3 regions of the Nitrobacter vulgaris genome follow, and region 1 is predicted to be linked to each of the others. Evidence: predicted binding sites of a transcription regulator. Region 1 holds the regulator's gene; each other region holds the start of a gene.
What was found. The regulator LexA, encoded in region 1, represses DNA repair genes until DNA is damaged. The targets are predictions, from matches to a motif close to TGTTCNNNNTGTGTTCNG.
Positions count from the first base shown of each region.

Region 2: the regulator LexA is predicted to act here: its motif matches at 4,920-4,937, upstream of recA (recombinase RecA).
Region 3: the regulator LexA is predicted to act here: its motif matches at 4,002-4,019, upstream of uvrA (excinuclease ABC subunit UvrA).

Region 1 covers NZ_JAVDPZ010000001.1:118,283-128,582, reverse strand. Annotated here, with positions in the region: gene GGQ85_RS00605 (BatD family protein) at 1-1,324, opposite strand, end outside; gene GGQ85_RS00600 (VWA domain-containing protein) at 1,321-2,856, opposite strand; gene GGQ85_RS00595 (vWA domain-containing protein) at 2,849-3,841, opposite strand; gene GGQ85_RS00590 (DUF4381 domain-containing protein) at 3,834-4,313, opposite strand; gene moaC (cyclic pyranopterin monophosphate synthase MoaC) at 4,596-5,126, shown strand; gene GGQ85_RS00580 (molybdopterin molybdotransferase MoeA) at 5,351-6,565, shown strand; gene lexA (transcriptional repressor LexA) at 6,728-7,435, shown strand; gene GGQ85_RS00570 (ComEC/Rec2 family competence protein) at 7,476-9,767, opposite strand; gene GGQ85_RS00565 (glutamine--tRNA ligase/YqeY domain fusion protein) at 9,854-10,300, opposite strand, start outside.
Region 2 covers NZ_JAVDPZ010000026.1:44,766-55,065, reverse strand. Annotated here, with positions in the region: gene GGQ85_RS15140 (hypothetical protein) at 1-253, shown strand, start outside; gene GGQ85_RS15135 (hypothetical protein) at 751-882, opposite strand; gene GGQ85_RS15130 (hypothetical protein) at 1,355-2,011, opposite strand; gene GGQ85_RS15125 (hypothetical protein) at 2,098-2,325, shown strand; partial or broken gene GGQ85_RS15120 (transposase) at 2,326-3,229, opposite strand; gene GGQ85_RS15115 (Fic family protein) at 3,557-4,747, shown strand; gene recA (recombinase RecA) at 5,028-6,119, shown strand; gene gcvP (aminomethyl-transferring glycine dehydrogenase) at 6,580-9,444, opposite strand; gene gcvH (glycine cleavage system protein GcvH) at 9,521-9,886, opposite strand; gene gcvT (glycine cleavage system aminomethyltransferase GcvT) at 9,896-10,300, opposite strand, start outside.
Region 3 covers NZ_JAVDPZ010000016.1:56,831-67,130, reverse strand. Annotated here, with positions in the region: gene GGQ85_RS11565 (BA14K family protein) at 168-719, opposite strand; gene uvrA (excinuclease ABC subunit UvrA) at 938-3,913, opposite strand; gene GGQ85_RS11555 (outer membrane protein) at 4,192-4,962, opposite strand; gene GGQ85_RS11550 (single-stranded DNA-binding protein) at 5,348-5,839, shown strand; tRNA gene GGQ85_RS11545 (tRNA-Arg) at 5,877-5,953, opposite strand; gene GGQ85_RS11540 (alpha-2-macroglobulin family protein) at 6,429-10,300, shown strand, end outside.

The DNA of each region.
Region 1 (10,300 bases):
GAGGCAACTGCCGCTCTGCGCCGCGACTGGCCACCTGCCTACGCAAGTTGCGGCGCGCGACCCCAACCCGCCACAGCAAGCGGCGTGACGACCATTCACCGGCGTTGCGGTGCGACGCGAACAATTGTTGCTCGATCGATCCGATTTCGGAGTCGAGCACGGGATCGGCCGCTGCGGCCTTAAAAGCTTTGATCGTACGATCTGACGCAACGGGTTCGAACCGTTGCAGCCAGTCAAGCATTGCAAAGTACACCGTGCGAGCATCGCCGCTGCCTGCTACGCGGCGAAGGCGACGGAACGACCAGGCTTCAGATTGCAGATATGTCTTCCGCCGCTGCTGATACGCTGCCGTGATCGATCTTGCCGCGGCCGGCGCGAACCAGGCGATCACGGCAAATGCGGTTGCAATCAGCGCTGCCAGCAGCCAGTGCTCGGCAATACCGTCGCGAACGGCGGACCAATTCCATCGCGCGCGGGCTCCGTCGGAAATTGTCCCTTGCGCGGCCGGATTAGCAACGACCTGGAATGACATCGCGTCCAGGTGCGCCGTCTCCACTTTGCCTGCGCCGACATTCCACCATCCGATGTCGATTGCCGGCAAACTGAATTGACCCGATTGTTGCAGCATGTGCGTGACCTGATCGATACGGCGCGACACAAGCACCCCGGTTCGGGAATCGTACTTGTCCTGGAACTCCGGTTGTGCCGGATAAGCTTCGGCTATAGGCGAGCGGACAAGAGGCAGAGGCGGCAACAGCATAGCCGGCGTGCCGTCGGCTTCGATCGTGACGGTGCGGACAACGGAGTCGCCGACCTTGAGATGATCGGACGAAGGCTTGATCTCTTGGTGAACAACAAGCCGTTGGGCGGAGACGAATGGATCGAGCGCCTGCGCCGCATCGGGAATGACTGCCTGGAACGACAAAGACGGAATGCGCACAACCGTCTCGCGCGAGTCTGGAGGGTCGACCGCGTAAGTAACTGTCATCGACCGCTCCGAAATGGCGTAAGCGCCCGGCTCTTGCGGATAGAGCAGAAATTCGTACCGCACTCCGGCAAAGCTCACGCCGTCTACCTGTTCCGACATGTTGATCGTCGATCCGTCATGCGTGACGGCATTGCGGATCTGGAATGCCGGCAGCACCGGCGGCTTTGTCATGTAGTTGGGCACCAGAACGTCGAGGGTCAGCGTCGCGTTCTGGCCGACGACGACCGTCGCGGGATCGAGCTTGGCGCGCACGATCGGCTCAGTAGCCACAGTTTGTTGCGCATCTGCGTTAGCGACAGACAGCGCAAATAGCGCGAATGCGGCCAGTGTTCTCATCGCGGCGAACTCCCGACCGGCGTTGAGCCGCTGTTCGCCTGTATCGCGAACTTCAGTTTGAGGAAATCCGCCGGCGTCGTCTGCACCTGACGCATCCAGGCGTCGGCGGCGCCAGCTGTCGTCATGTCGTTCGGTGCAACTTTTATGCGTTTGCCACCCTTCTGCTTTTCGTCGACCTTGGTTTCATCGGGCTTGAGATCAGGCGGCGCGGCGTCTTGTTGCTCATCCTTGCGCCGTTTTTCCTCGGCAGCCTCGAAAACCTTCTTGACGATGGCGAGGTTAGCCTTTGCCGCGACGTTGTCTGGCTGCTGCGCCAATACGTCGTCGTAGGCTTTGATCGCCTTCTCGTAGGCATGGTTTTGCGCCTCGGCATTGCCGAGTGCGAAACGGCCTTCGACCGTCTCGACCTTCCGGAAGGCCTCCGCGGCAGCCAGAAAATCGTAGGCGCGATAGGCGGCGATTCCACGCCACATCGGATCGGCAAACAGTTTTGACGCGCTCGCATAGTCGCCGCGGTCGAAGGCAATGCGTCCTTGCTGATCCGGCGTCAACCAAAGGCTCGCGAAGCGTGACGGCGCTTCGGCGGGCTGCGCCTTGGCTGGGTGTCCATATAGCAGGAAGAGCACCAAGACCCATTGCACCGTCATGCCCCGGCGAAACCAGAGCGCGCCGAGCAGCGCTATCGGCCAGAGCAACCAAAATCCCTCGTCACGCCAGCGCGTTCCACTTTCTTCCGCCTGGGCGCTCTCGAATTGAGTGTCGATACGGCGTTCCAAAGCTTGGATGTCCGACTTGTCGACGGTGACATCAACGTTGTCGACTGGGATACTAGCCGTGTCCTGCGGCGGCCTGACGCTAAGCATCACCACGCCGTTGCGGCCTGCGGCCTTTCGCATTTCGCTTGCATCCGTGGTTCCGATGCCATCGGCCACCAAGAGAACAGTCCCCGCAACCGGTTCGCCTTGAAGAGACGTTGCGGCAAGTGCGAGAGCCGCGACTGGGTTTTTACCCTGCACCGGCATCAAGCCGGGCGTCAGCGCCGCCAGAAACGGCTCGATGACGCGGCGATCATCGGTCAGCGGCATGACCAGATGCGCGCTGCCGGCGTAGGCGATGAGGCCGGTGCGGGCGCTGCCTCGCGCGGCAAGCATGTCGAGGATCTTCTGCTTGGCACGCTCCAGCCGCATCGGAGCAACGTCGGACTGCCCCATCGATGCAGAAACATCCAGCGCGATCATCAATGGCGCTTTGTCCTCGACAAAGGGCGGCAACTCGCGCCGCCACGTCGGCCCGGCGAGCGCGACGGCGCCCAGTCCTAGCGCCAGCGCAACAAGATAGGAGGGTTTGATATGCCACCGCCGCTGCGGCGTAACGATCATGTGCTTCAGCAAGTTGGGTGCAATGACGCCTCGCCATTGCAGATCGACACTGTCTCGCCGTGAAATAAGCGCCAGGATCAGCCCGGTTGGCACGAGCGCGAGCAGCCACCACGGCCGAAGGAAATGAAATGCTTCGACGGCCTGCTCAAACATCGCTAGGCGCTCCGAAAGTCAGGCCGCGCAGCAGCAATACCGTCCAAAGTCCGAGACCAAGCACCACGGCTGCACCGAGAGGCCACTGGAACAGCGGCAGCTTCGGCCTCCAGCTCTCGGTTTGCACCTTTACTGGCGCAAGCTTGTCGATGTCGGCATAGATCGCTTCGAGCTGCTCGCCGTTCTCGGCGCGGAAAAACCGTCCGCCCGTCGTGCTCGCCACTTCACGGAGCGCCGGCAGATCGACGCGGTTTTCGCCGGAGGCTTCAGTATCTCCGACGCCGATCGTGTAGATCGTGAGCCCGCGCTGCTGGGCGATCTCAGCGGCATGCACAGGCGGCACCCGGCTTGCCGTATCGTTGCCGTCGGTGAGCAGGATCAGCACGCGCTGCTTCGTTTTGCTCGTATCAAATGTCTTGATCGCCAAGCCGATGGCGTCGCCGATGGCCGTCTGCTCGCCCGCCATGGCGACTGCGGTCTGATCTAACAGCATCTGGACAGTCTGCAGATCCTGCGTGAATGGCGCCTGCAAAAAGGCGCGCGTGCCGAACAAGATCAGGCCAATGCGGTCGCCTTTACGGCGGGCGATAAAGTCGCGAACGACCTGCTTCACGCCATCGAGCCGCTGCAGCATCTTCTGGTCGGGCGCCTTGAAGTCGGGCTGGCTCATCGAGCCGGAGATATCGATCGCCAACATCATGTCACGCGCCGCGATTTTATGCGTGATCGGATCGCCGACCCATTGAGGGCGCGCCAGCGCGGAAACCATCAGCAGCCAAATGATGACGGCAACGATCATCTGCAGGGGCAAGCGCCGCAAGATCACCGCGCCGGGCTGCGGCTTCTGCCCGGTCGCCTCGGCGACACGGGCGAAAAACGGAATCTGAACCGATGCGCGGCGCGCCCGATAAGGCGGCAACAGCCACCAGACCAACAACGGCAGCGGCAAAAGGGCGAAGGCCCAAGGCCAGGCAAATTCAAGCATGGTGCGCCTTGATCCAGTGCCGGATAATACCGAAAAGCGCGCGGGGATCGTCAGCGATCGGCTGATAGGCTTCGCGCGCCAGCACTCGCCCCACACCCTCGGAAAAGTCTCGCGTGTCAGCTGTTCGGTCAAGAAACGCCAGCCATGTCTGGCCAGCCAGCGATGCGACCTGTCCCCGCGGAAAAGCAGCCAGCGCGGTGCGGCGGATCAACGACGCCAACGCGATGGACGTGCCGGCAGGATTCTCCGGATTCCACGTGCGTTGGATAGCCGCAAGCTCGGTAAGCGCCGCTCGACGATAGCGGTTGCGATACCACCAATAGGTCAGCCGCCACAGACCAAAGAGAAGGCCGGCCGTGGCAACGGCCAGCGCAATCCGCAGCGGCCATGTCTGGGGCCAAAGACTGATCGCCGGCGGCAATGGAATGTCGATCAGGCCGGCGACTGGATCGGGTTGTGGAGAACTAGCCAAGGCTGCCCGGCCTCGCGAAGACGCGCGCGGTGAAGTCCAGTTTCGAACACCTGTCCTCAGATTCTTTTCTTTGCTTTCCAGAACGACATCTAAATTCTACAAAAGAGGCAAGTCGAAACTTAAAAAAGCAATCAGCCGTTTTGCTATCGATATGTAGCTTTATCCCGTTTCCAGATTTTAAAATCTTCACAAAGTGCTGAAACTATACGTTAAAATCTGGTCTTGAAAAAATAGCCTCTCCCCTCGTGAGAGAGGGAAGAACCAGCTCAGGATTTGATTGACATGGCAGACAAGAAAAACAAGACCGCCGGGAAACACAAACTCGCCCTCACCCACATCGACGTCAAAGGCGAGGCGCGGATGGTCGATGTCTCGGCAAAGCCCGCAACCGAGCGCGTTGCTGTCGCCGAGGGCCAGGTCGTCATGACCAGGGCGACGCTCGACTTGATTGAAAGCGGCAACGCCAAGAAGGGCGACGTGCTCGGCACTGCGCGCATTGCGGGCATCATGGCCGCCAAGCGCACTTCGGATTTAATCCCACTCTGCCATCCACTGGCGCTGTCGAAAGTCACGCTCGACATCGAGGCCGACAGGAGAATTCCGGGCTGCCGCGTCCGCGCAAGCGTCAAAGTCTCCGGCCCGACCGGAGTAGAGATGGAAGCCCTCACGGCGGTATCCGTCGCCTGCCTGACGATCTACGACATGATCAAGGCCGTGGAACGCGGCGTCCGGATCGAGGGCATTCACCTCGTCGAGAAAAAGGGCGGCAAGTCCGGCCACTATCTTGTGACGGATACCGCCTCAGAACCATAGCCGCCGCGCGAATGCGTCGTTAAGCGGCATTTTGGCTCTTAGTACCGTTGTATGCGAGCCGCGAGTTCGGTAGATGTTTGACGCGCCCGCCAGGCGCATCGCGCCTAGCGCGTATTCCGCAAAAATGGATACCGGTTTTGCGATCAGAATACGCGCAAGCTATTGATTGAGGGGATTTTCTTACGGCTGATCGCACGGCCGGAAAATGCTCTAGGAGAATGGTCATGCCCCTGATGACGGTCGCCGACGCCCTTGCGGCTGTTCTTGCCGGAGTCGAACCGCTCCCGGAGGAACCCGTGGCTCTCGAAGCCGCGCATCGCCGGGTGTTGGCGCGCGATCTCCCCTCGCGCCGGACTCAGCCGCCGGTCGCAATGTCGGCGATGGACGGCTATGCGGTGCGCGCAGCGGACATCGCGACAATTCCAGCGCGGCTACAGGTGATCGGTGAGATCGCTGCGGGACGGCCGCTCGAGCGCGCGCTGCAAACCGGCGAGGCCTTACGGATTTTCACCGGCGGCGTAGTGCCGGACAGCGCCGATACAGTCGTGATCCAGGAAGACACCGAACGCGACGGCAACCACGTCATCGTCAAGGAAGCCACTGCTCCCGGAAAGAACATTCGTCCTGCCGGCGTGGATTTTCGTGAGGGCGACGTCCTGATCCGGGCCAGCAGCCATCTCACCGACCGCCATCTTTCCCTTGCTGCCGGCATGAACTATCCGGACCTGCCGGTGCATCGCCGTCCCACAATAGCGATGCTCGCCACGGGTGACGAACTGGTTTTGCCGGGCGCGACGCCCGGTCCGGGCCAGATCATCTTGTCCAACGGCTACGCGCTTCGCGCACTCGCCCGAGGCGAAGGCGCCGAGGCGATCGACCTCGGTATCGCCGCCGACACAATGGACGCCACAACCGCCGCGATCCGCCGCGCCCGCGAGAGCGGCGCCGACATTCTGGTTACGACCGGCGGCGCGTCGGTCGGCGACCATGACTTCGTCAAGCGTGCACTGGAGGCGGAAGGCGTGGAGATTGCGTTCTGGCGGATCGCACTGCGGCCGGGCAAGCCGATGATGCACGGACGTCTAGGCCCGATGCGGGTGATCGGCCTCCCCGGCAATCCCGTCTCGTCCTACATCTGCGCGTTTCTGTTCATGGTGCCGCTGATTCGCGCGCTATCGGGGCGTGAAGATGTGCACCACTGCATTGAACCGGCGCTGCTCGGCAGCGATGTTAGCGCCAATCAAGCCAGGCAGGATTATCTGCGCGCCCGACTCACACCCTCGACGGACGGCTTGCCGGTCGCGACGCCGATCGGGCATCAGGACAGCTCGCTGATGGGAAAACTCGCTGCGGCAGAGGCTCTCGTAATCCGCACGCCATTTGCGCCGGCTGCAAGCAAAGGCGAGCCCTGCGCCATCATTAAGCTTTCGCTGTCATAAAACGTCGCTTTGTTGACCTTAAATTAAAGGGTTGCGGAACACATATCGAACATATAGTGTATGTTCATGATTTGTTTCGAGGTTCGTGCCGCGGGGTTATAAGGGCTGCAGGCCCGATGTCCCCTAGTTGGCAAGAACCCATCAACCAGGGACTGGGTCGGGATGCTCACGCGCAAACAGTATGAACTCCTGCGTTTTATCAACGAACGGCTGAAAGAATCCGGCGTGCCGCCCTCGTTCGATGAAATGAAGGACGCGCTCGACCTGCGCTCGAAGTCCGGCATCCATCGCCTGATTACCGCGCTGGAAGAACGAGGATTCATCCGCCGTCTGCCCAACCGCGCCCGCGCCATCGAAGTCATCAAACTGCCCGAACTCGCCGCCAGCGGCGGCGGCGGCCGTCGCGGTTTCACACCGAGCGTCATCGAAGGCAATCTGGGCAAAGTCCGCCGCAGCAGCGGCGGCGCTGTCGTCGACGATGCGGAACGTCCGGTCGCCGTTCCGGTGATGGGACGGATTGCAGCCGGCACGCCGATCGAAGCGTTGCAGACCTGCAGCCACACCGTCAGCGTGCCGCCCGACATGCTTGGTACCGGCGAACACTACGCGCTTGAGGTACGCGGCGATTCCATGGTCGATGCCGGAATTCTCGATGGCGATCTTGCGTTGATCCAGCGGAACCAGACCGCTGATACCGGCGACATCGTCGTTGCCCTGATCGACGACGAGGAAGCGACGTTGAAACGCTTCCGCCGTCGCGGCGCTTCGATCGCGCTGGAGCCGGCGAACACGGCTTACGAAGTTCGCATACTTCCGCCCAATCGGGTCCAGATCCAGGGCAGACTGATCGGCATTTACCGCAAGTACTGATTTCATCAGGAGCGAAAGGCTCCAACCGTGGACGAGCCGTTCAATCGTCCGGCTGGAGATCCTCGGGCACCGGCGTGGCGTCGGCCGGGGGTTCCGGTTTTGATTGCAGCTGTGCCGACTGTTCATCGACGGCAGCGGATGACCAGGGACGATCGACGCCGACAGGACGTGCGGCATCAACAGCAAAGCCGGATCTTGAAGCACCAGATCTTGAAGCACTTGGGGTTCGCCACAAGGCAAGAGCGCCTTCACGCCGCAGCCTGTTTTGATCGATCACCTGCGCTGGGCACCCCTCCGGAGCCTGCCACGGCGTCACCATGAGCTCCGCCCGCGTACAATCATCCTGCATCGCCTCCGGACGCCGCGTAAGCGCGACAAGTCCACCTCCACTCACCTTGACCACGCAGCCCTCATCGTCGCATGAGACGCCTTCCGCCAGCGTAGGGTCGGCAGACCCACGCCCATCCCCGTCGGCGGCAAGCCATTCCCTGACCGTGAAAGAGTCCTTACTCGTACTGATGAGGCGCAGCCGGCCGTCCCCGCCCCTCACGGCGACATTGCGACCTTCCGCGGAGATCAGGATATCCGGCGGCGTCACCGCAAATGACCACACGATCGCCAGCGCGACCACAACCGCGCCGCTCCAGCGCAGCGGTGTTCTCAACAGTCCGAGCAGAATGATGCCCGCGGTCGCCGCGAGCAGCGGCCCCGTTCCAAAAGCAGCCGTATGACCGATGGCGCCCGGAAGCGCCGCTACCCATTGAGCCACAGCGACCATCCATTCGATGCCAAAGTCCATCAGCCGCCAGAACACGCCGTCGAAGCCAAACGGCATGGCCGCAAGTCCGAGAAGCCCGGCCGGCATCACCAGCGCCGAGATCACCGGCATCGCCAGCAGGTTCGCAACAATGCCGTATGGCGTCACCCGATGGAAATGGAACGCGACATACGGCGTGGTCGCGAGTCCGGCCACGAGTGACGCCAGCGCCAGCATGGCGATTTCGCGTCCACCCCACAGAGCGGCCCTCGCCGTCGGCGAGTGATCGGGGGTTGCAAGCATCTTCGGCATCCCGACCTGAACTAGCGCCACCAACCCGAGCGTCGCCGCGAACGACATTTGAAAGCTCGGGTGGATCAATGACTCCGGCGCAATCGCAAGCACGATCATCGCCGCCACCGCGAGTGTGCGAAACGTAATAGCGCGCCTGTCCACCATGATCGCGATCAGCACCACCGCCGTCATGAAGAACGAGCGCTGGGTCGCAACCTCGGCGCCCGACAGCAGAAGATAAAAGGCGGCTGCCGCAAGCGCCGCAGCCGCCGACCACTTCTTGATCGGGAAGGTTGCCGTCAACGCCGGAACCAGCGCCAACAGCGCACGCACCGCGAAGAAGACCACGCCAGCGACGACGGCCATATGATAGCCGGAAATCGAAAGCACATGGCCCAATCCCGAAATGAACATCGCCTCATTAACCGGCGTCGTGATGGCGTCGCGCCGTCCGGTCAGAAGCGCGGTGGCAATGGCCCGCGAGTCGTCGCTGAGAACAAGACGGATGCGGGCGTCGATGGTATCGCGCAACTCCTGCATCAGCGCGGCATAGCGCAATGCGAGCCCACCACCATGCGGAGAGCTCACGGTCCTGATGGCGCCCATGACGAAGCCGGACGCGCCAATGCCATGGAAATACATATCGCGGGCGAAGTCGTAGCTTCCGGGCCGCACGGGCGTAAGCGGCGGCTGCAATCGCGCTTTCAACTCCACGAAGCTCCCAACGGCGGGCGCGGCACCCTTCCTGACCGACAGCCGCACGCGATCGAGCTTGATGTGCGACCGCCGATTATCCATCCGAACGACGCGCAGAACAAATCTATCGGTCCGCTCGCGCACCTCGCTGGTTTCGACGAAGCCCTGGAGCAAGGGCGTGTACATCGGCCGCGTCAGGACAACGTGGGAAACCTGTGCCGTCTTGATCGTGGCGACGGCAAATCCTGCGGCGACCGCCGCGACCATGACAGCGGCGGCAAACATCCGATGCCGGCGCAAGAGCAGCGCCACCACAAACAGAGCTACGGCGGTCGCGGAGACAACCCAGAGAACGGGCTCGTGATCGGCCGAAAAATAGATCGCAATACCTGTGCCAAATGCCACCGGTACCCACGGCAAGAGTTGGCCGGCTGCCGCTTCCGCGCCAGCCCAGGCTCGCAGTCGCGCCACCATTGCCGGTAAGGTGCCCGAAGGCATTTGTGAAGGAGCAGCGACGGCCTGCCGCGTCGGCCACGTTCCTGCGTACCCTCCCCTCCGATCGCGAGCCCTGCCCCGCTCCGCCATCCGGCTGCCCCTTCACGCCCTCGCGGCGATGCTAGCGGAAGAGGCTGCACGGCGAACAGTGGAACGGATACGGAATACCGGTGAAATCAGGAGCCGGTCGCCGCGACCTTGGCCCAGGTGTCGCGCAGGCCGACCGTCCGGTTGAACACAAGGCTGCCGGGAGACGAATCCTTATCCCGGCAGAAATAGCCCTGCCGTTCGAACTGCACTGAACCTCCGTCATCCTCTCGGGCGAGAGCGGGCTCAACCATGCAGCCGGACAGAGTTTGAAGCGATTGCGGATTGAGTTGGGATACGAAGTTCGCCGCGTCGGGCTGCTCGGTATCGAACAGATGACCGTAAAGTCTGATCTCGGCCGGCACGGCGTCCGCCGCGTTCACCCAATGCATTGTGGCCTTCACCTTTCGGCCGTCAGGCGCATTGCCACCTTTGGTCGCCGGATCGTAGGTGCAGCGGAGTTCGAGCACTTCACCCGCGGAGTTCTTCACCACATCGCGGCATGTGATGAAATACGCATATCGCAGCCGCACTTC
Region 2 (10,300 bases), on a different contig from region 1:
GGACCAGCCAGAGAGTTACGACCGCCGCAAAACCGCCGACGAATTGGCGGGCATCATTCTGAAGGCGCTGCAAACGCTTGACGGCGCGCCGGCTCGTGGATTCGTGGTGACCGTTTACGGCGGAAACCCATGGAATGCGATGCTGACGATCAAACCGGAAGCCGGGCCGATCGCCGATCCGGGCCTGTGGCGCACGCGTGTCCGGGACATGGCTGCGCGGTTACGTCAGGACTTCGATCTGGCGGAGATGTAACGGCCGAACAGAGCAGAGTGGCCTATCAGGCGCGCCCGCGTCGTGGTCCGGTTAAGGCCGCGACCAGTAGCCGTCAATCGCGTGAGCCAGGAAAATGCCGGCGCTCATAATTCCAAAGACGGCAGTAATTGCTTCCAGCATCGTACTTAATCCTGCTACCCAGCGACCGCCAGCAAATGCAAATCGCGTTGCACAGTCAAAAGGATTTTGGCGGCGCTGCCGACTCCACGCCGTGCTGATGATTTCTGGCAACACTGCTGACCTTGTCTGTATCCGAATGTGGGTAACCGTCGGCGTCGAGGCGCGCATCAAGGCGGTTTAGGCTTGTCGATCGCAAGATTTAGACAATGACGGGTTGGATTCGATCGGCATCGTCAGGCCGGTCGAGGGTCCGAATCGGAAAGCAGCACACCCTTGCAACCTGCGAGGACAACGGCCGTGACGTCGTCGATCTCGCGTGCATTGACCCAGCGCGGATGTTTTCGCCGGCGACGTTTCTAAATGCCGAATGCTTGGCCAAGAGCTCTTGCCAAGGAAAAGCCGGCCCGGGTCAGGGTGCCGTGATTGAAATTCGTATCCCATTGATTGATTGCGACCAGCACGATCGCCAGCACCAGGATCTTTTTCATCACGGTAGGCTGGCACCAGACTCTTAAGATCGAATTAGGAGAGGATTCGCGATCGGATAGGGGCGCGAATAACGCGAAACCAGAACTGAAAGATGCCGCCCACTGAGGCGGCCTTAATTCTTGATGCCGCACTTAAGGGCCGCTTTCTCCGCCTGCATGGCTTCGATGGCAGCGCGCATGGTGGCTCGGCTGAGAGAGTCCAAGTCAGGACCAGTAAACGAGCGAAGCTGGGCAATCTTCCTGTCGATGAGTTCACACTTCTCGCACATTGGCCATCCCGCTGGTTGTAAGGCGGGAGCGTGAAGCACTCTCAGTCACCGATAAGAGCCCCAGATCGTGCGGTGATGGCTGATAAACGGCCAGGTCTGGATTTGGTTCAAACTCGAACCAGGCCACTGAGGCCGCGGAACAGGCCAGTATCCATTCACTGGTACTGGCCGAAATGAGCCACCCCCGAAATCAAAATAGGCCACTAAAGGACAGCCCCTTTGGGCGGGGCAATATTGGACCACCTTTCTGCGATGGTCTGGCAGGCTGCTTTCATGTTGGCGAACGCTGTGACGGAGTTCCCAGGTGCAGGGTAGAGCGTCCCAGTAAAAGCATCCAAGGTGACGCAAATACTCCGATCCGGTTCGGACCCCTCGTCCTTGAGGTAGTCTTTGAACAGCCCGAAGGCGGCAGCCGACTGGTATTCGCCAACTGCCGAATCCAGCGCTTTGTTTTTGGCATAGCGCAGCATGAATGCGCCGTTGCGCTGCTTGTTTGTTTTGTCGATCCTTCGCAACAGGAGATGAGGCGAAAATTTCACTTTGACGCCATTGATCTTGAATGCGGGGAAGGAATTGCCGGGCAAAATCTCCGCATTCGGCAATTTGACGCTAGCGCTTACCTCCGCAAACTTCTGGATGTAGTCCGCGTTCGCTTCGTTGGTCAGCGCTTCAAAATCGTCTGTGGCGAGTTTGCTGCGGATGAAATCCGCCTTTTCCTGCAATGCTTTGGGATTTGGTTTTCCAGTCTGAAGCGAATTCGAAATCGTGATTGTTGCCTGCTTGTGCTGAAGCAACCGCACGAGGGGCCGATACTTGCATCCTTCAATGATAGTCCGCCGCCTTCGCTCGGAGGCGGCCATATAGTCGGCCAGATAGCGGACCGTAATCTCCGCCTCTGGCACTGCGATGTGCGTTTTGTCCATGGCAATGTCTCTGGAGAATCAGAATGGCAGAATACTACTTCAGCGCGAAAGTCGATACCGACACGACGCTTTGTATCGCTCCGCTCACAGAAAAGAGGATCGAGCTATCGGGGCAACAAATACCTGATTCCAGCGGCTACTTCCTTTTCCGAACTCGCGGCGGCGGTGAGCCGGGCGAGGTTGAAATCCTCGCCCGGCTAGAGTCTGAGGAAGCTGCGATGCAGCTTCGTGAAATGTTGCAACTAAGCTGATTAGGCTTTCCCGCCTTGAATTACTTCGAACTTCCGCCGCCGATCCGGAGGCGTTTCAGTCGGCAGCGCAGGCGCAACGGCGAGCGCCGCGTCCACAAGCTGACCGATTGCTCCAAGCCTTGTCCGCAACGCCGATGGCCTTTGCTGGCGTCGTGCGCAGGGCTTCATGAGTTCGGCAGAGATTGTAGTGTGCAACGTACAGCGCAACCGCCGCAACGTGATTATCAAGCTTCTTTGAAAAGCCGTTGGTAAGTCGAGTGAAACGTCGGCTGCCCATGCGCGGCGACAAGTTCTGCCGTTCAACGTAACTCGTCGAAACGTATTGTTCGGGATCGCCCGATACTACGTCACGGCTTACAGCTACTACGGCGGCGGGTGAGTACCGGCCCTGCGCTTCCTTTACGAGGTGAGTTACCGAGTAGGTCTTTACGATGACGCCATGCGAAGCGCTGGCACCGAACGCATCCCGGATGGCCATGCGGTATGGGTGAAAGCCGTCCGTTGAAATCTCAGGCTGGCCAATGACGCGGCTGCGCAGGTCGTGCAGGAAGTCCATCGTGCTTTCGGTATTCCGCTTGCCGACGCCCCAGCTAATGATCGCCTTTTGCGTCCCGGCCATGCCGATGAAAATGTACTGATCGCCCTTTACCGCGATCTCGTGCCGCTTCACGTTCTTCTGCTTTTTGCCGACGAAGGACCACGCTTCATCGAGCTCCAGCCGCTCAGTGCGGACACCGACCATCATGCAGTCGTGAAGCTCCATGCAACCCATGCCGACGCGATAGGCAAGGCTGCCAACGGTGCCACGGTTGACGCCAGTCAAGCGCGCGGCAGTGCGGATACCGACGCCCTCGCAAAGGGCGGCAATGACTTCAATCTGCTTTTCGCGGGGGAGTACGTTCATGGCGGGCCCAATCCGTCACGCTAGGGGATTGGAAAGACGGCTTAATGAACGCTATATTGCCGTTAGCGGTCATTTACTTCGGGGTCCAATCCCGGGTTGATGATCCGGGCCGGTGCGGTTGCCGCCGCATCGGTCCACTTCTTGTTGGCAGCCCGCCGGGATTCGGACCCGGACCTCTCCTGTAACAGCGAGCGTCCTAACCGTTAGACCAAAGGGCACCGGAACAATGTTCTGGGTTTAGTTCCAGAATGCTTGAATGCTAGATAGTAAACTACAAAATGTCAATTACTATTTGACATTGGAGGTGGATTTATCTAGCATTCAAGCATGATCTATCAGACCCCAAAACTGACCCACGAAGATGCCGCTGTCTTGGATTTGATCTCCGAGCAGAAGGAACGCTTGCAGATTTTTACGAACCAGAATCCTAGGAGGTGGTCCGGATCGCTGCGCCGGGCAACCTTTGCAAGGGCAATTCAAGGCTCCAACAGCATCGAGGGCTATAACGTCAGCTTAGATGAAGCGGTGGCTGCGATTGAAGACGAGCCCGTCCTTGATGAACGAACGGAAACGTCACGAGCGATAAAAGGGTATCGCGACGCGATGACCTACATTTTGCAGGCCACCAAGGATCCGCATTTTCAAGTCAGCGGGCAGCTTTTGAAGAGCCTGCACTTCATGATGCTTCAATACGACATGAGCAAAAATCCCGGGCAGTGGCGTCCGGGGAGCATATTCGTCGTAAACTCCAAGACGAACGTCCGCGTCTACGACGCCCCAGACATCGAGCTAGTGAACGACCTCGTGGAGGAATTAGTTGACTATCTGAAGGCTCCGTCAAAGGAGCCGGGTATAGTGCGCGCTGCCATGGCGCACTTAAACTGCGCAATGATTCACCCTTTCTCCGATGGCAACGGCCGAATTGCCCGGGCCTTACAGACCCTTGTTATTGCAAGCGGCGGCACTTTGAATCCTGTTTTTTCGAGCATCGAAGAATGGTTGGGCGATAACACCCAAGAATATTACGATGTTCTCGCGCTTGTCGGACAAGGTAAGTGGAACCCGCAAAACAACGCGCTGCCATGGATCAGGTTTTGCCTGAAGGCTCATTACCAGCAAGCTGGCAAACTAATCCGGCGGAATGAAGAGGCTGAGGCTCTATTCAATGAGATAACCAAGTTTATTGGTCTATACAGTCTGCAAGATCGCATTTGGATCGCGCTATTTGACGCCGCGCTTGGACTAAAGGTCAGTAATGCGCGCTATCGCAAAGACGCTGACGTTTCGGAATTTACGGCTTCTCGCGACCTTAAGAAACTTTGCGAGGTTCAATTACTTGTGCCGCATGGCGAGCGAAAAATGCGCACATATACCGCCGCAAAAATTCTATCCGAGGCATGGCAGCGGATCAGGATTAACCGCCCTGTTGAAGACCCTTATGAAGTGGTGCAGCGAAAACTCAAAAGGATCGCCGCTGAGAGTTTGGCAAAAGAAACGCCGAGATTGCCAGGTTTATGAAAGAGGCCGCCCACTGAGGCGGCCTTGGCCCGGAGCGCGGTGCCGTCGCTCCGGAAGGGTATCTTGCAGCATGCGGGTGCACCACGACCACACCCGGTGAATTTAAAACAGGCCACTCCCAAAATCAAATTAGGCCACTAGGGGTTAAAACAGGCCAGTACCATTCATTGAAAAGAACATATTGCGAACTTGGAACAAATAGGGTACATATTTCCATCCGATCAACCACGGCGCCATTCGTTGTCCTGCCCGCGAATCCCGTTCATAAGGAGCCCGGCCTATGTCCCAAGCTGCCCTGCGTATCGTCGAAGGATCCTCCATGGATAAGTCCAAGGCCCTGTCCGCCGCGCTGTCACAGATTGAGCGTCAGTTCGGCAAGGGCTCGGTGATGAAACTGGGCAAGAACGACAAGTCCATGGACGTGGAGGTTATCTCCTCGGGCTCGCTGGGCCTCGACATCGCGCTCGGGGTCGGCGGTCTGCCCAAGGGACGCATCGTGGAGGTCTACGGTCCGGAGTCCTCCGGCAAGACCACGCTGGCGCTGCATGCGGTCGCCGAGGCGCAAAAAAAGGGTGGCATCTGCGCCTTCATCGACGCCGAGCACGCGCTTGATCCGGTCTATGCTCGCAAGCTCGGTGTGAATGTCGACGACCTTTTGATATCGCAGCCCGATCATGGCGAGCAGGCGCTGGAAATCGCCGATACGCTGGTGCGCTCGGGCGCTGTGGATGTGCTGATCATCGACTCGGTCGCGGCGCTCGTGCCGCGCGCCGAACTCGAGGGCGAGATGGGCGACGCGCTGCCGGGGCTACAAGCGCGGCTGATGAGCCAGGCGCTGCGCAAGCTTACCGCCTCGATCAACAAGTCAAACACCATGGTGATCTTCATCAACCAGATCCGCATGAAGATCGGGGTGATGTACGGTTCGCCGGAGACGACAACTGGCGGCAACGCGCTGAAGTTCTATGCCTCGGTGCGCCTCGACATCCGCCGCATCGGGGCGATCAAGGAACGCGACGAGGTCGTTGGCAATCAGACCCGCGTCAAGGTCGTGAAGAACAAGCTGGCGCCGCCTTTCAAACAGGTCGAGTTCGACATCATGTACGGCGAGGGCATCTCCAAGATGGGAGAAATCCTCGATCTTGGCGTCAAGGCCGGCATCGTTGAAAAATCCGGCGCCTGGTTCTCCTATGACAGTCAGCGCATGGGGCAGGGCCGCGAAAACGCGAAAGCGTTCTTGCGGGCCAATCCCGACATCACCGCCAAGGTCGAGACGGCTATCCGGCAGAATTCAGGACTGATCGCCGAGCAGATTCTGGCCGGTAGCCCTGAGCGCGACACCGACGATGACGAGACGGAAGCGGAGGATTGAGTCTTTCGTTCCCACGGAAGCACAGGCGTGCGCTTGATGATGTTGATCGCCGCGTTTTCCACCGAACACGGAGGTGTCCGGATCAAGCCGAAGACCATTTTTCTGCCGAGAACGCTTAGGTCGATCGGCTATAGCATTTTCGAGCGAAGTGGATAGCGGTTCGCGTGAGAAAACGCGTCTAATCAATGGATGGAGTCTTTCACCGTTTCCGTAAACGATGAAGGACTCTGAGGTGAGTTTCCAAGACCCCGGGCTCGTGCGAGTCGGGTTGGTGCGATCCGCGAAGACGGGAATCTTTCGTGGAAATTTATGTCGCGCCTCTTGGAAAAGACGGGCGCTGTGGATGTTGAGTTGCCGACATCCCCAGCGTCCGGCCTTGCCATCCTTCATCCCTCATCTCTCATCCCTCTCCCAAAGGGAGAAGGATGAGAACGTTGAGTGGAATACAGCCTGTGATCTTCTACTCCGCGGCTTGCGCGTAGTCTTCGATGGGTGGACAGGAACAGACGAGATTGCGGTCGCCGTAGGCATTGTCGACCCGTCCGACCGGAGACCAGTATTTATCCGATCGCGAGGTTCCGGACGGGAAGCAGCCTTGGGCTCGGCTATATGGTCGTGACCAGGCGTCGTCGGCGATGTCATGTACGGTATGTGGTGCATGGCGCAGCGGCGATGCCTCGACTTTCCAGCGTCCCGTCTCGATCTCGGCAATCTCGTGCCGGATCGCGATCATGGCGTCGCAGAATCGGTCCAGCTCCGCTTTCGATTCGGATTCGGTCGGCTCAATCATCAGCGTGCCGGGCACCGGAAAACTCATGGTCGGGGCATGGAAGCCGTAATCGATCAGCCGTTTGGCGATGTCGTCCACGGTGACGCCGGTTTTGGCCTTCAGTGCACGGGGGTCGATGATGCATTCATGCGCGACCCGCCCCTTGACGTTGCGATACAGCACCGGGAAATGCGGGTCGAGCCGCTGTGCGATATAGTTGGCGTTGAGGATCGCGACTTCGGTCGCTCGCGTCAGGCCTTCGCCGCCCATCATCAGCATGTAAATGTAGGAGATGGTCAGGATCGAGGCCGAGCCGAACGGCGCCGCCGAGACCGGTCCGACCGCGGACGGCGTTGCACCGTCGGTCTCGGGGTGCCCGGGCAGGAAAGGTGCGAGATGCGCCTTCACGCCGATCGGGCCCATACCCGGTCCGCCGCCACCGTGGGGGATGCAGAAGGTCTTGTGCAGGTTGAGATGGCTGACGTCGGCGCCGTAGTCGCCGGGCCGCGACAGGCCGACTTGCGCGTTCATGTTGGCGCCATCGAGATAGACCTGTCCGCCGTGGCCATGCACGATGTCGCAGATTTCGCGGATGTGCTCTTCGAACACGCCGTGTGTCGACGGATAGGTGATCATGATGGCGGCGAGACGATCGGCGTGCTGCGCCGCCTTTGCCTTCAAATCGTTGACGTCGACGTCCCCGCGCGTATCACAAGCCACCACCACGACGTCCATGCCGGCCATGTTGGCGGAGGCGGGATTGGTGCCGTGCGCCGAGGAAGGAATCAGGCACACCGTGCGGTGCCCTTCGCCGCGTGCCGCATGATAACTGCGGATCGCCAGAAGCCCGGCATATTCACCCTGCGCGCCGGAGTTCGGCTGCAGCGAGATCGCGTCGTAGCCGGTGATATCGCGCAGCCACTGTTCGAAGTTTTCGAACAGTATGTGATAGCCTTCCGCCTGCTCCAGCGGCGCGAACGGGTGCAGGCCCGCAAACGCTGCCCATGTCAGCGGAATCATTTCGGTGGTGGCGTTGAGCTTCATCGTGCAGGAGCCGAGGGGGATCATTGCGCGGTCAAGCGCGAGATCGCGGTCGCTGAGCTTCCGCATGTAGCGCAGCAGCTCCGTTTCGGAGCGGTGTTCGTGAAAGACCGGATGGGTCAGATAAGGTGTCTTGCGCTCGAGATCGGCCGGCAGCAAATCGGAAGCGTGCGCTTCGACGTCGGCATAAGAGAATGTGGCGCCAAATGCGCGCCACACCGCTTCGACAGTCTCCGGTATCGTGAGTTCGTCGAGCGCGATGCCGAGAGTGCCGTCTGTGTTGATCCGGAAGTTGATGCCCTGGCTGCTTGCGCGGTAAGCGATCTCGCCTTGCCGTTCGCCGGCGTTCACGGTCAGCGTATCGAAAGCTGTACTGTTCAGGGGCGCGAAACCGAGCCTCGTCAATCCCGCCGCCAACGTCGCAGTGTGTCGATTCACGGTGCGCGCGATCTGCGCCAGTCCTTCCGGACCATGATAGACCGCATACATCGAGGAGATCACCGCCAGCAGCACCTGCGCGGTGCAGATGTTGGAGGTGGCTTTCTCGCGGCGGATGTGCTGCTCGCGAGTCTGCAAAGCAAGGCGATAGGCCGGCGCCCCGCGTGAATCCACCGACAGACCGACGATGCGGCCGGGCAGCAGCCGTTTCAGCGCGTCACTAACCGCCATGTAGGCGGCATGTGGACCGCCATAGCCCATCGGCACGCCGAAGCGCTGCGCGGAGCCGACGGCTATGTCCGCGCCGAGTTCGCCGGGCGAGGTCAGCAGCGTGAGCGCCAGCAGGTCGGCTGCGACCACTGCAAGGCCGCCTTTCGCCTTGATCGCGGCGATGGCCGGGCGCAGGTCGCGTACAACGCCGGATGTGCCGGGATATTGCAGCACCGCGCCGAACACGTCCGCTTTGTCGAGATCGCGCAGCGGGTCGCCGGTGACGAGCGTCCAGCCCAGCGGTTCTGCGCGGGTTCGCAGCACGGCAAGGGTCTGCGGATGCACTTCATGATCGACAAAAAACGCTTTTGTTTTCACCGATGATGCGCGCTCCGCCAGCGCCATTGCCTCCGCCGCCGCCGTTGCTTCGTCCAACAGCGATGCATTGGCGACATCGAGGCCAGTGAGGTCGCAGATCATGGTCTGGAAATTGAATAGCGCTTCCAGCCGGCCCTGGCTGATTTCAGCCTGATAGGGTGTATAGGCCGTGTACCACGCCGGATTTTCCAGGATGTTGCGCTGGATCACCGCTGGCAGGATCGTGGCGGAATAGCCTTGCCCGATCAGCGACGTGAACGGCTGGTTCTGCGCGGCGAGGCTTTGCATATGCGCCAGCGCTTCGGTTTCGCTGAAGCCCTGACCGAGATCGAGCGGCGCACTCTGCCGTATCGACGAGGGCAGCGCCTCGTTCATCAGAGCCTCAAGGCTCTTCGCGCTCACGGTTTCCAGCATTGCAGCGATATCGCGTGACGATGGACCGATATGGCGACGCGCGAAGGTCGTAGCGGGCTCTTCACGGGCGATCATTTGAAAGGCTCCTTAGATGCCTGAATAAAGTTATGAATGCGTCATGCCGGGCTTTGTGCCAGGCAGGATAAATTGCTCACGCCGTGTGCGCCTTGTAGGCTGCCTCGTCCATCAAACCTTCGAGTTCGCTCTTGTCGGCGATCCTGAGTTTGAAGATCCATGCCTTACCTTCTGCGTCGGTATTGACCAGTCCAGGTTCTGCGCCGAGTGCGTCATTGACTTGCAGGACTTCACCCGTAATCGGCGCATAGACGTCTGAAGCCGCCTTGACCGACTCGACAACCGCCGCGGCTTCGGTCTTCTTAAGCTGGCGTCCGACTTTCGGAAGCTCGACGAAGACGACGTCTCCAAGCTGTGACTGCGCGTAGCCTGTAATGCCGATCGTTGCAGTATCTCCCTCAATGCGGAGCCACTCGTGATCGGTGGTATACAAAACGGTCATGACAAATCCTCAACGCTTGTAATTGTGTGGAACGAAAGGCATCGCGCATACCCGCAGCGGCAGCCGTTGTCCGCGCACGTTTGCAAAAACGAGACCGCCCGTGGCGGCATGTGAGACCGGCAAATAGCCCATCGCAATCGGCGCGTTCAGGCTCGGCCCGAAGCCGCCCGATGTCACCGCGCCAATCGGATCGACGGAGCTTGCATCAGCGAACAGCAGCGCGCCCTCGCGCACGGGGGCGCGGCCTTCCGGCCTCAGCCCGACGCGGCGGCGCGGCGCACCTTGCTCGAATTGGGGCAGAATGACATCTGCGCCGGGAAAACCGCCCGCGCGCACGCCACCGTTCCGCCGGCTTTTTTGCACGGACCATTCCAGAGCGGCCTCGACCGGCGTTGTCGTTGCGTCGATGTCGTG
Region 3 (10,300 bases), on a different contig from region 1:
TTGCACGCGAGGGGTTGCTTCAGAGACGCGACTCGCTACGCGCGACCAACCGTTCAGCGGATAAATAGCTAAGGTGTGCCGGGAACGGCAAAGCGAAGAAGATAAAAGAAAAAGGAGCGGTGCTTTTGGCACCGCTCCTGACGAGGCCCATGAAGGGGGCAAGCTAGTTACGGACAGCGATGGCGTTTGCCGTCGTGACCCAAATAGGTTCCGGAACGCACATCGTATGATTTGAACCGTTGCTGGCAGTAGGAGGCATCCCTGCCAGAGCCGTTGCTTTGGACCGCGGTGGGACCATCATCGTAATAATCGTCATCGCCGTAATATGGGGAGCCGTAGTAGGGGGAAGAGTACGAGTAATAAGGCGATCCCCAACCACCGCCCCAACCCCAACCTCCACCCCAACCCCACGGGCCGCCCAGCAAGCCGCCACCAATAAAGCCGGGATAAAACCCGCCACCCCAACCTCCACGCCACCCGCGGCCGGCCCAGCCAATACCGCCGCCGCGCCAGCCTCCACCCATGCCCATGTGATGCCCGCCACGCCAGCCGCCACCGCCCATGTGTCGGCCACCTCCGCCCATACCAATGTGTCCGCTGCCACCGGCGAATCCTTGAGCCTTTGTTCCCAATCCTTGTGCATAGCTTGGCGACGCAATGGCCAGCGGTGCTGCAACCGCCAGGACGGCCGCCACCAGTACTGGTTTGAAACTAAACATCTTCACAACTCCATGTCGGATTCGAATTTAGGCTTTCGCTCACGAACAAAACGTGGCGATAGGTGGCGAGTTCCGCAACGGGGCTTTCGGAAATGTTCCATCACCGGAACAGGCATCCATCACAACAAAAACTGACTGAAAAATATCGTTTTGTATCATATACATAAGAACAAATCCTTATAGATGAATTTATCGTTCACAAGTTTGCATCTTGTGCGTCATTCAGCCGCTTCGCTCGCGTTATGTCGCTTCGGCTTTCCTGCCTTCTTCAGCACCGGCTTCAAAAAATTTCCGGTATGACTGCGCGGCGCTTTCACAATGTCTTCCGGTGGTCCCCAGGCAACGATCTCACCGCCACCGTCCCCACCATCGGGGCCAAGGTCGATCACCCAATCCGCGGTCTTGATGACTTCAAGATTGTGTTCGATCACCACAACTGTATTGCCCTGCGCGACCAGCTCGTGCAGCACTTCAAGAAGCTTCTTTACGTCATGGAAGTGCAGACCAGTTGTCGGCTCGTCCAGAATGTAGAGTGTGCGGCCGGTCGCGCGTTTCGACAGTTCCTTCGCGAGTTTGACGCGCTGCGCCTCGCCGCCAGACAACGTGGTGGCCTGTTGCCCCACATGAATGTAGTCGAGGCCGACGCGATGCAGCGTCTTGAAGGTTTCGCGAACGCGCGGTACCGCCTTGAAAAATTCGGCCGCTTCCTCGACCGTCATGTCGAGCACGTCGGAAATCGACTTGCCTTTGAATACCACCTCGAGCGTCTCGCGATTGTAGCGCTTGCCCTTGCAGGTGTCGCAGGTGACGTAAACATCGGGGAGGAAGTGCATCTCGATCTTGATGACTCCATCGCCCTGGCAGGCCTCGCAGCGCCCACCTTTGACGTTGAAGGAGAAGCGGCCTGGCGCATAACCGCGAGCCTTGGCTTCCGGCAGGCCGGCGAACCACTCACGGATCGGCGTAAAGGCGCCGGTGTAGGTCGCAGGATTCGAGCGCGGTGTACGCCCGATTGGCGACTGGTCGATGTCGATGATCTTGTCGATGTGCTCCAGACCCTCGATGCGGTCGTGGGGCGCGGGGGGATCGCTCGCATTGTTCAGCTTCCGCGCGATCGCCTTGTAAAGCGTGTCGATCAGCAGTGTCGACTTCCCGCCACCGGAAACACCCGTGATGCAGGTGAACAGACCGAGCGGAACTTCCGCGGTGACGTTCTTGAGGTTGTTGCCGCGCGCATTGACCACCTTGATGGTGCGGCGATGGTTGGGCGGCCGCCGATCCGGCACCTCGACCGCCAGTTCGCCGGTGAGATACTTGCCGGTCAGCGACTTCGGGTTGCGCATGATATCGGCCGGCGTGCCCTGCGCGACGATATGGCCGCCATGAACGCCGGCGCCGGGTCCGATATCGAGCACATGGTCGGCGAGGCGGATGGCATCCTCATCGTGCTCTACGACGATCACCGTGTTGCCAAGATTGCGAAGCCGCTTCAGAGTTTCAAGCAGGCGGGCGTTGTCGCGCTGGTGCAAGCCGATGGAAGGCTCGTCCAGCACATACAGTACGCCGGTCAGGCCTGAACCGATCTGCGAAGCAAGCCGAATGCGCTGGCTCTCGCCGCCTGACAGCGTGCCGGAAGCGCGTGACAGCGTAAGATAATTAAGGCCAACGTCGAGCAGAAACGACAGTCGCTCGCGGATCTCCTTGAGTACGCGGCCGGCAATTTCGTTCTGCTGCACCGAGAGCACTGTCGGAACGGTCTCGAACCATTCGCCGGCAAGACGAACAGACAGTTCGCTGATCTCGCCGATGTGCTTGCCCCCGATCTTGACGCACAGTGCCTCCTGCTTGAGCCGATAGCCCTTGCAGGAATCGCACGGCACGTCGGAGAAATATTTTCCAAGCTCCTCGCGCGCCCATTCGCTTTCGGTTTCGCGATAACGACGATCGATGTTGGGGATAATGCCTTCGAATGGCTTCCTGGTTTCGTAGGAGCGCACGCCGTCTTCATAGGAGAACTTGATCTCACTGTCGCCCGAGCCATGCAAAAGCGCGGCCTGCGTCTTCTTCGGCAAGTCCTTCCATTTGGTATCCAGAGCGAATTTGTAAAATTTGCCAAGCGCGGTGAGGGTCTGCAAGTAGTATGGTGACGACGATTTTGCCCACGGTGCGATCGCGCCTTTGCGCAGCGTCAATTCCCTGTTCGGGATGACGAGATCTTCATCGACGTGCTGCTCGATACCGAGACCACCGCATTTCGGGCAGGCGCCGTAGGGATTATTGAACGAGAACAGCCGCGGTTCGATCTCAGGAAGTGTGAAGCCGGACACGGGGCACGCGAACTTTTCCGAGAACAGGATGCGTTCAGGACCGCTCTTGTCGTGGATCTTCGCGATTTTCTTCTTTTCGCCCTCTCCGGCGAGAGGTGAAGGAGGCGCGTCCGCATATTCGATCACCGCCAGCCCCTCTGCGAGCTTCAAAGCAGTCTCGAATGACTCAGCCAGCCGCTGGCCCAGATCCGGCCTTACAACGATGCGGTCGACTACCACGTCGATATCGTGCGGAAACTTTTTATCCAGAGTGGGAGCATCGGCAAGTTCGTAAAAAGCTCCGTCGATCTTGACGCGCTGAAAACCCTTTTTGAGATACTCTGCCAGTTCTTTTCGATACTCGCCCTTTCGGCCGCGAACGACCGGCGCCAGCAGATAGAGCCGCGTGCCATCGGGCAGCGCCAATACCCGGTCGACCATCTGCGACACCGTCTGGCTTTCGATCGGCAGGCCGGTTGCGGGCGAATAGGGCACGCCGACGCGCGCCCACAATAGCCGCATGTAATCGTAGATCTCGGTCACGGTCCCCACGGTCGAGCGCGGATTCTTCGAAGTCGTTTTCTGCTCGATGGAGATCGCCGGCGACAGCCCGTCGATCTGATCGACGTCGGGCTTCTGCATCATCTCCAGAAACTGGCGCGCGTAAGCCGACAGGGACTCGACATAGCGGCGCTGACCCTCGGCATAGATGGTGTCAAACGCCAGCGAGGACTTGCCAGAGCCGGAGAGGCCGGTGAACACCACGAGTTTGTCGCGTGGGATTTCCAGATCGACATTCTTGAGGTTGTGTTCGCGAGCGCCGCGAATCGTGATGGCGCGACTCGCGGGACTCAATTGTTGCCGCTTCGCCTTGATGACTTCGTCCATGACAGGCTTTTCCGGATGCAGAAGCCGCACCGCGTTTGGGCGCGCCCCGCCGGGCAATCCCCGGAGTGGCGCCATCTGTAGCAGTCTGTGGAACGTAGATAGAACAGCGGGCGATTTCCAGAGGGCGTCAGCGATCATCCCCGATTTCATCGGGAGGAGCAGCACGGCGTATCAGTAGGCTGCCCGTTGGCGGGGTTGCCTGCGACCCTTGGCTCAAACAAAAAGGCCGGCAAAAAGCCGGCCTTTCAAGTTTTCCAAGAACGTCGGATCAGACGCGATCAGTACCGTGCAATGGCTGGGCCACCCCAGCGGTAATTGATGCGCGCCGTGACGAGATCCACGTCCTGGCCGATATTGTCGGTTCCAAACAGCGTACCGGCGGCCCCTGCAACACCATTGTTGATGAAGGTATATCTGTTGCTACCCATAAAGATGTGATCGTACTCGAATCCGAGCGACCAGTTTGGCGCAAATCCATATTCGAGGCCGACGCCGACCGTAGCGCCCCAGTCGGTATTATTGACGTTGTTGGTCACCTGAACGCCAGTCAGGGTGCCAAGGCTCCGGTATCGGTTAGAGGTCACGGCGGCGCCGCCCTTCACGTAAAGCAACGTGGCATCCCAAGCATACCCGACCTGGCCAGTGAACAGGCCGAACGCACCCAGATGGCTGTCGTTGGTGAAGGCAGGGAAGGCGAGGCTGGCACGGCGACCACTTATATCGGCCCAGTTACCCTGAGCTTCCAGCCCGAACACCCAATTGCTGCTCTGCCAGCGATAGCCGATCTGACCACCGGCCGTGCCGCCGGTTGCGTCATGGCAACCTTCACGCGCCACGACAACCCCTGCGGGCGTCGTGAAGTCCCAGCAATTGCGGCTCGATCCCCAGCCACCGTTCGCGCCGATGTAGAAGCCGCTCCAATCGTAAATCGCGGCCACCATCGGAGGGGCCTTCGTATATGGACGCGGGGCAAGGTCGGCCGCAGTGGCGGGCGCGGCACCAAGGCCAATAGCGAGAGCACCGACGGCCCCAATCAGAAACTTGTTCATTTCAATCCCCGGATTTTTGCTTTAATTTCAACAACTAAAGCGCGAGCGCTGCTAGTTACCCCGAAACTTGTGAATCAGTTATACCCTCAGGCGCGGCAAATTGCCGTCTCTCAAATGCAACACTCTAGGTCAAATTGGTTGTCCCCGCGGGCGGAGTATCTCGGCGAGAGGTCTGCGCGGACTTTTGGGCTTATTCTTGAGAACAAATAAAGAACATTATACCATACTCGATCCGTGGATAACCCGGCGATGAGCCTCTCGGCGCGGCGAGGGGAGTGTAGGCTGCTTGAACGCCGTCACGGCTCGATTTTGAAGCGGCAACATCCGTTTGGGTTAGCACCGGTTTTGAGCTAGCAATCGGGAATTGGGGACATGGAGAACGGCGATGGCGGGTAGCGTGAACAAAGTTATTCTGATTGGCAATCTCGGAGCCGACCCGGAAATCAAGCGGACCCAGGACGGACGGCCGATCGCCAATCTGCGGATTGCAACCTCTGAAACCTGGCGCGACAGGACCAGCGGCGAGCGCAAGGAAAAAACAGAGTGGCATCGCGTCGTGATTTTCAACGAAGGCCTCTGCAAGGTTGTTGAGCAGTATTTGAAGAAAGGCTCCAAGGTCTACATCGAGGGTCAGTTGCAGACCCGAAAATGGACCGACCAAAGCGGTGTCGAAAAATACTCCACCGAAGTGGTGCTACAGAATTTCAATTCGACTCTGACAATGCTCGATGGCCGCAACAGCGGCGGTGGCGGCAACTTCGGATCTGACGATTCCGGCGGCGACTTCGGGTCCGGAAGTCCGTCAGGCGGAGCGCCGCGCCGCGCCGCGGCCGCCGGTAGCCACCGCAGCGACATGGACGACGACATTCCGTTTTAGCGAGTGAAAATAACCTGGTGTTTACTGCGCCGGTTTTTGGCGATCCCGGCAGGATTCGAACCTGCAACCCGCGGAGTAGAAATCCGCTACTCTATCCAGTTGAGCTACGGGACCGTTTAAAGCTTCATCTCCCAAAAGCTTCATCTCACCGCAATATGAAAAAACCGCCTTCGCGCCAAGTCCGATCCGAACCATTTCGATCGGGCGGGCGACAAACAGGTGCGATCCGTTCGTCTCGAGTGCGTACAGACGCCTCGTACGGGCAGTCCGAGGACGATGAATCGGAATTCCTTTGCGCTGGACTTATACTGTAGCGATACGGGATAAGGCAATGAATCTGCTACATTTTGGTGCATTTTCTGGCACGGGCGGTTTGATTCTGACATTCGCATCCCGTTCAGGCCGGTGTCGCGAAGTTAAAAACGAACGACCAACAGCAAGTATAACCTGTTAGTGGAGTTTTGGCCGTGATCGTGTTTCGAACTCGCGGCCCATGGATTGCAAGTGTCAAATTCGATTTCGATCCCGCACAGCGCAGAACTCTGACCCGGGAACACCCCAGCGACATTTATGCGCGCAGGAGCTTTTTATGACCAGGATGGTTCGCGCCGTAGCCCTCTGTGCGACCTTACTCATCGGGCTTGGATCAGTTGCCCTGGCAGCAGATAAAGCCTTCAAGCGGGATGATCTTGCCGACGCGGCAATCAAGCTCGAGGCTCAGATCAAGAGCGAAGCAGGCACTATCACCAAATCGGCCCCGACTTTGCGCGCCGATGCCGACGCGGCCTTCAAACGAGCCGATTTTCGCAGCGGTCTTCAGATACTCGGCCAGATCTCAACGGTCGTACCAGCCGACAGCGGCAACTGGCTGCGCCTGGCACGGACAATCTTCCAGATCAGACCCACCACAAGTCAGGAACAAACCTTTCTGCTCGAACGAGCATCCACCGCCGCCTATCTCGCCTACCAGCGAGCGAACGATTCTGCTGTCGAAGCTGATGCATTAGCGGTTCTCGGGCGCGCATTTTCGGATCGAAAGCTGTGGCGGCCAGCCCTCGACACGTTGCGGCTTTCGCTTGATCTGCGCGAGGTCGCCGATGTTCGCGCGCAGTACGAAAAAATGCGAGACGACCATGGCTTTCGGCTGCTCGATTACACCGTGGATTCGGACTCGGCATCGCCTCGAGTCTGCTTCCAGTTCTCTGAGGATCTTGCCAAGAGGACGGACTTTTCACCATTCGTGACGCTGGCCGGGGTCGACCGGCCGGCGCTGTCTTCGGAAGACAGACAGCTCTGTGTCGAGGGCCTCAAGCACGGTGAGCGCTACAATATCCATCTGCGCTCCGGGCTGCCATCGACCGTGAAGGAGGGTCTGCCGAAATCCGCTGAATTCAACGTCTATGTGCGCGACCGTAAGCCCTTCGTCCGCTTCACCGGACGGGCCTACGTGCTGCCGCGCGTTGGCCAGCGCGGCATCCCGCTGGTCAGCGTCAACACCCAGACGGTGACCGTCAAGGTGTTCCGGATCGGCGACCGCAATCTCATCAATGCCGTTGTCGACAGCGATTTTCAGAAGACGCTCAGCGGCTATCAGTTGTTTAATCTCGGCAACGAACGCGGGATCAAAGTCTGGTCGGGCGAGGTTGCGACGGCCTCCACGCTGAACGCCGATGTGACGACCGCGTTTCCCGTCGATGAAGCGCTCGGAAACCTCCAACCCGGCGTTTATGTGATGACGGCCGCGCCAAAGGGGCCGTCCTCAATGGAGGACGAAGAGTCCAACTCGCTGGCGACTCAGTGGTTCATCGTCTCGGACCTTGGCCTGACCGCCTATTCAGGCAATGACGGCATCCACGTATTCGTCAATTCGCTGGCGACAACCGATGCTGTGGACAAAGCGGAAGTCCGCTTGGTCGCACGCAACAATGAAATCCTTGCAACCCGCAAGACGGATGAGTCGGGTCACGCGTTGTTTGAGCCTGGGTTGGCTCGAGGCGAAGGAGGGCAGTCGCCTGCGCTGCTGACAATCAGCACCGACAAGGCCGATTATGCATTCCTCAGCCTGAAGTCGAATGCATTCGATTTGACCGATCGCGGGGTTTCGGGCCGCGCCGTGCCATCGGGAGCCGATGCCTTCGTTTATGCCGAGCGGGGCGTCTATCGCTCCGGGGAGACTGTGTATCTCACGGCGTTGGTGCGGGACGGGCAGGGTAACGCGGTAACCGGCGGACCGTTGACGCTGGTGGTCGAACGGCCCGACGGCGTCGAGTTCCGCCGAGCCATCCTGGCCGATCAAGGCGCGGGCGGACGAAGCCTGACCCTGCCGCTCAATTCAGCGGTCCCGACCGGGACATGGCGGGTTCGCGCATTTACGGACCCGAAAGGACCGTCAGTCGGCGAAACCACCTTTATGGTCGAGGACTATGTCCCAGACCGGATTGAATTTGACTTAATAACCAAGGCGAAACAGATTGCCGCTGATACCCCGGTAGAACTTAAGGTCGACGGCCATTTCCTCTATGGCGCTCCCGCATCCGGCTTGCAGATCGAAGGCGATTTGCTGGTGGCACCTGCCGAAAGCCGTCCAGGATATGCCGGATATCAATTCGGCGTGCCCGGCGACGACGAGGCGACCAGTAACGAGCGCACGCCGATCGAGAACCTGCCCGAAGCCGATGCAAACGGCGTCGCAACCTTCCCGGTCAGCCTCGCAACACCGTCCTCGTCGAGTCGACAGCAGGCAGCACAGATTTTCGTTCGCATGGCGGAGGCCGGCGGACGCGCGGTCGAGCGGAAAATCGTGCTTCCGGTGAAACCGTCCAGCGCCATGATCGGCGTCAAACCGTTGTTTGCCGACAAGAATATCGCAGAGGGAGACAAGGCCGGCTTCGACGTCGTCTTTGTCGCACCAGACGGAACATCGCTTGCCCGCAAGGGTCTCCGCTACGAATTGCTCAAGCTGGAGAGTCGCTATCAGTGGTATCGTCAGAATTCGTATTGGGAATACGAGCCGGTGAAGTCGACCAGACGGGTGGCCGACGGAGATCTGACGATTGCCGCCGACAAGCCTGCGCGGATCGAACTCTCTCCACAGTCGGGACGCTACCGGCTCGACGTCAAATCGTCCGATCCCGATGGTCCGCTGACATCCATTCAATTTGACGTCGGCTGGTATTCCGACGGCAGCGCCGACACGCCTGACCTGCTGGAAACCTCGATCGACAAGCCAGATCACCAGTCCGGCGACACCATGGTCGTTTCGGTCAACGCCCGGACCGCCGGCAAACTGACGATCAATGTTCTTGGCGACCGGCTGTTGACCACCCAAACCGCCGACGTCAAGGAAGGCACGTCGCAGGTCAAAATTCCGATCGGCAAGGACTGGGGCACCGGGGCCTATGTGGTGGCAACGCTTCGGCGGCCACTCGACGTCGCCGCACAGCGGATGCCCGGACGCGCGATCGGCATCAAATGGTTCGGCATCGACAGGACCCCGCGCACCCTTTCGCTCAATCTCTCGCCGCCGACATTGGCGCGGCCGTCGACGACGCTAAGGCTACCTGTGAAGATCGGTGGCCTAAGCCCCGGCGAAGACGCCAAGATCGTCGTTGCCGCGGTTGACGTCGGTATCCTCAATCTCACTAACTACAAGCCTCCCGCGCCCGACGACTACTATCTCGGTCAGCGTCGTATGACGTCTGAAATCCGAGACCTTTACGGACAACTGATCGACGGCATGCAGGGGACGCGCGGCCAACTCAGGACCGGCGGCGATTCGGCCGGAGCGGAGTTGCAGGGCAGCCCGCCGACGCAGAAGCCGCTCGCGCTCTATTCCGGCATCGTCACGGTAGCAGCAGACGGCACGGCTGAGGTCAGCTTTGACATTCCGGAATTCGCCGGCACTGCGCGAGTGATGGCGGTCGCCTGGACTGCAACTAAGCTCGGCCGTGCGACGGTCGATGTCACGGTGCGGGACCCGGTGGTGCTGACGGCGACGCTGCCGCGCTTTCTGTTGACCGGCGATCAGGGCACCCTGACTTTCGACCTCGACAATGTCGAAGGTCCGCCCGGCGACTACGTTATCAACGTCAAGACCTCGGGGCCCGTGAAGATGGCGGGCAACGCCAAGACCACGATCAAGCTCGCGGCCAAGCAGCGCAGATCGATGGCGCTGACGCTTGGTGCCGGCGGCTCTTCCGGCGCTGCCCAATTCGACATCGATATCAAGGGGCCGAACGGCCTGACGGTCGCGCGGCACTATGATCTCGAGGTCAAGCCGGCGACCCAGATCCTGGCGCGCCGCTCTGTCCGAACGCTGGCAAAAGGCGAGAGCCTGACGCTGACCTCGGACATGTTCTCCGACCTCGTGGCGGGGACGGGAGGAGTATCGGTGTCGGTCGGACTGTCCTCGGCGCTGGATGCGGCGAGTGTCCTGAAGGCGCTCGATCGCTATCCTTTCGG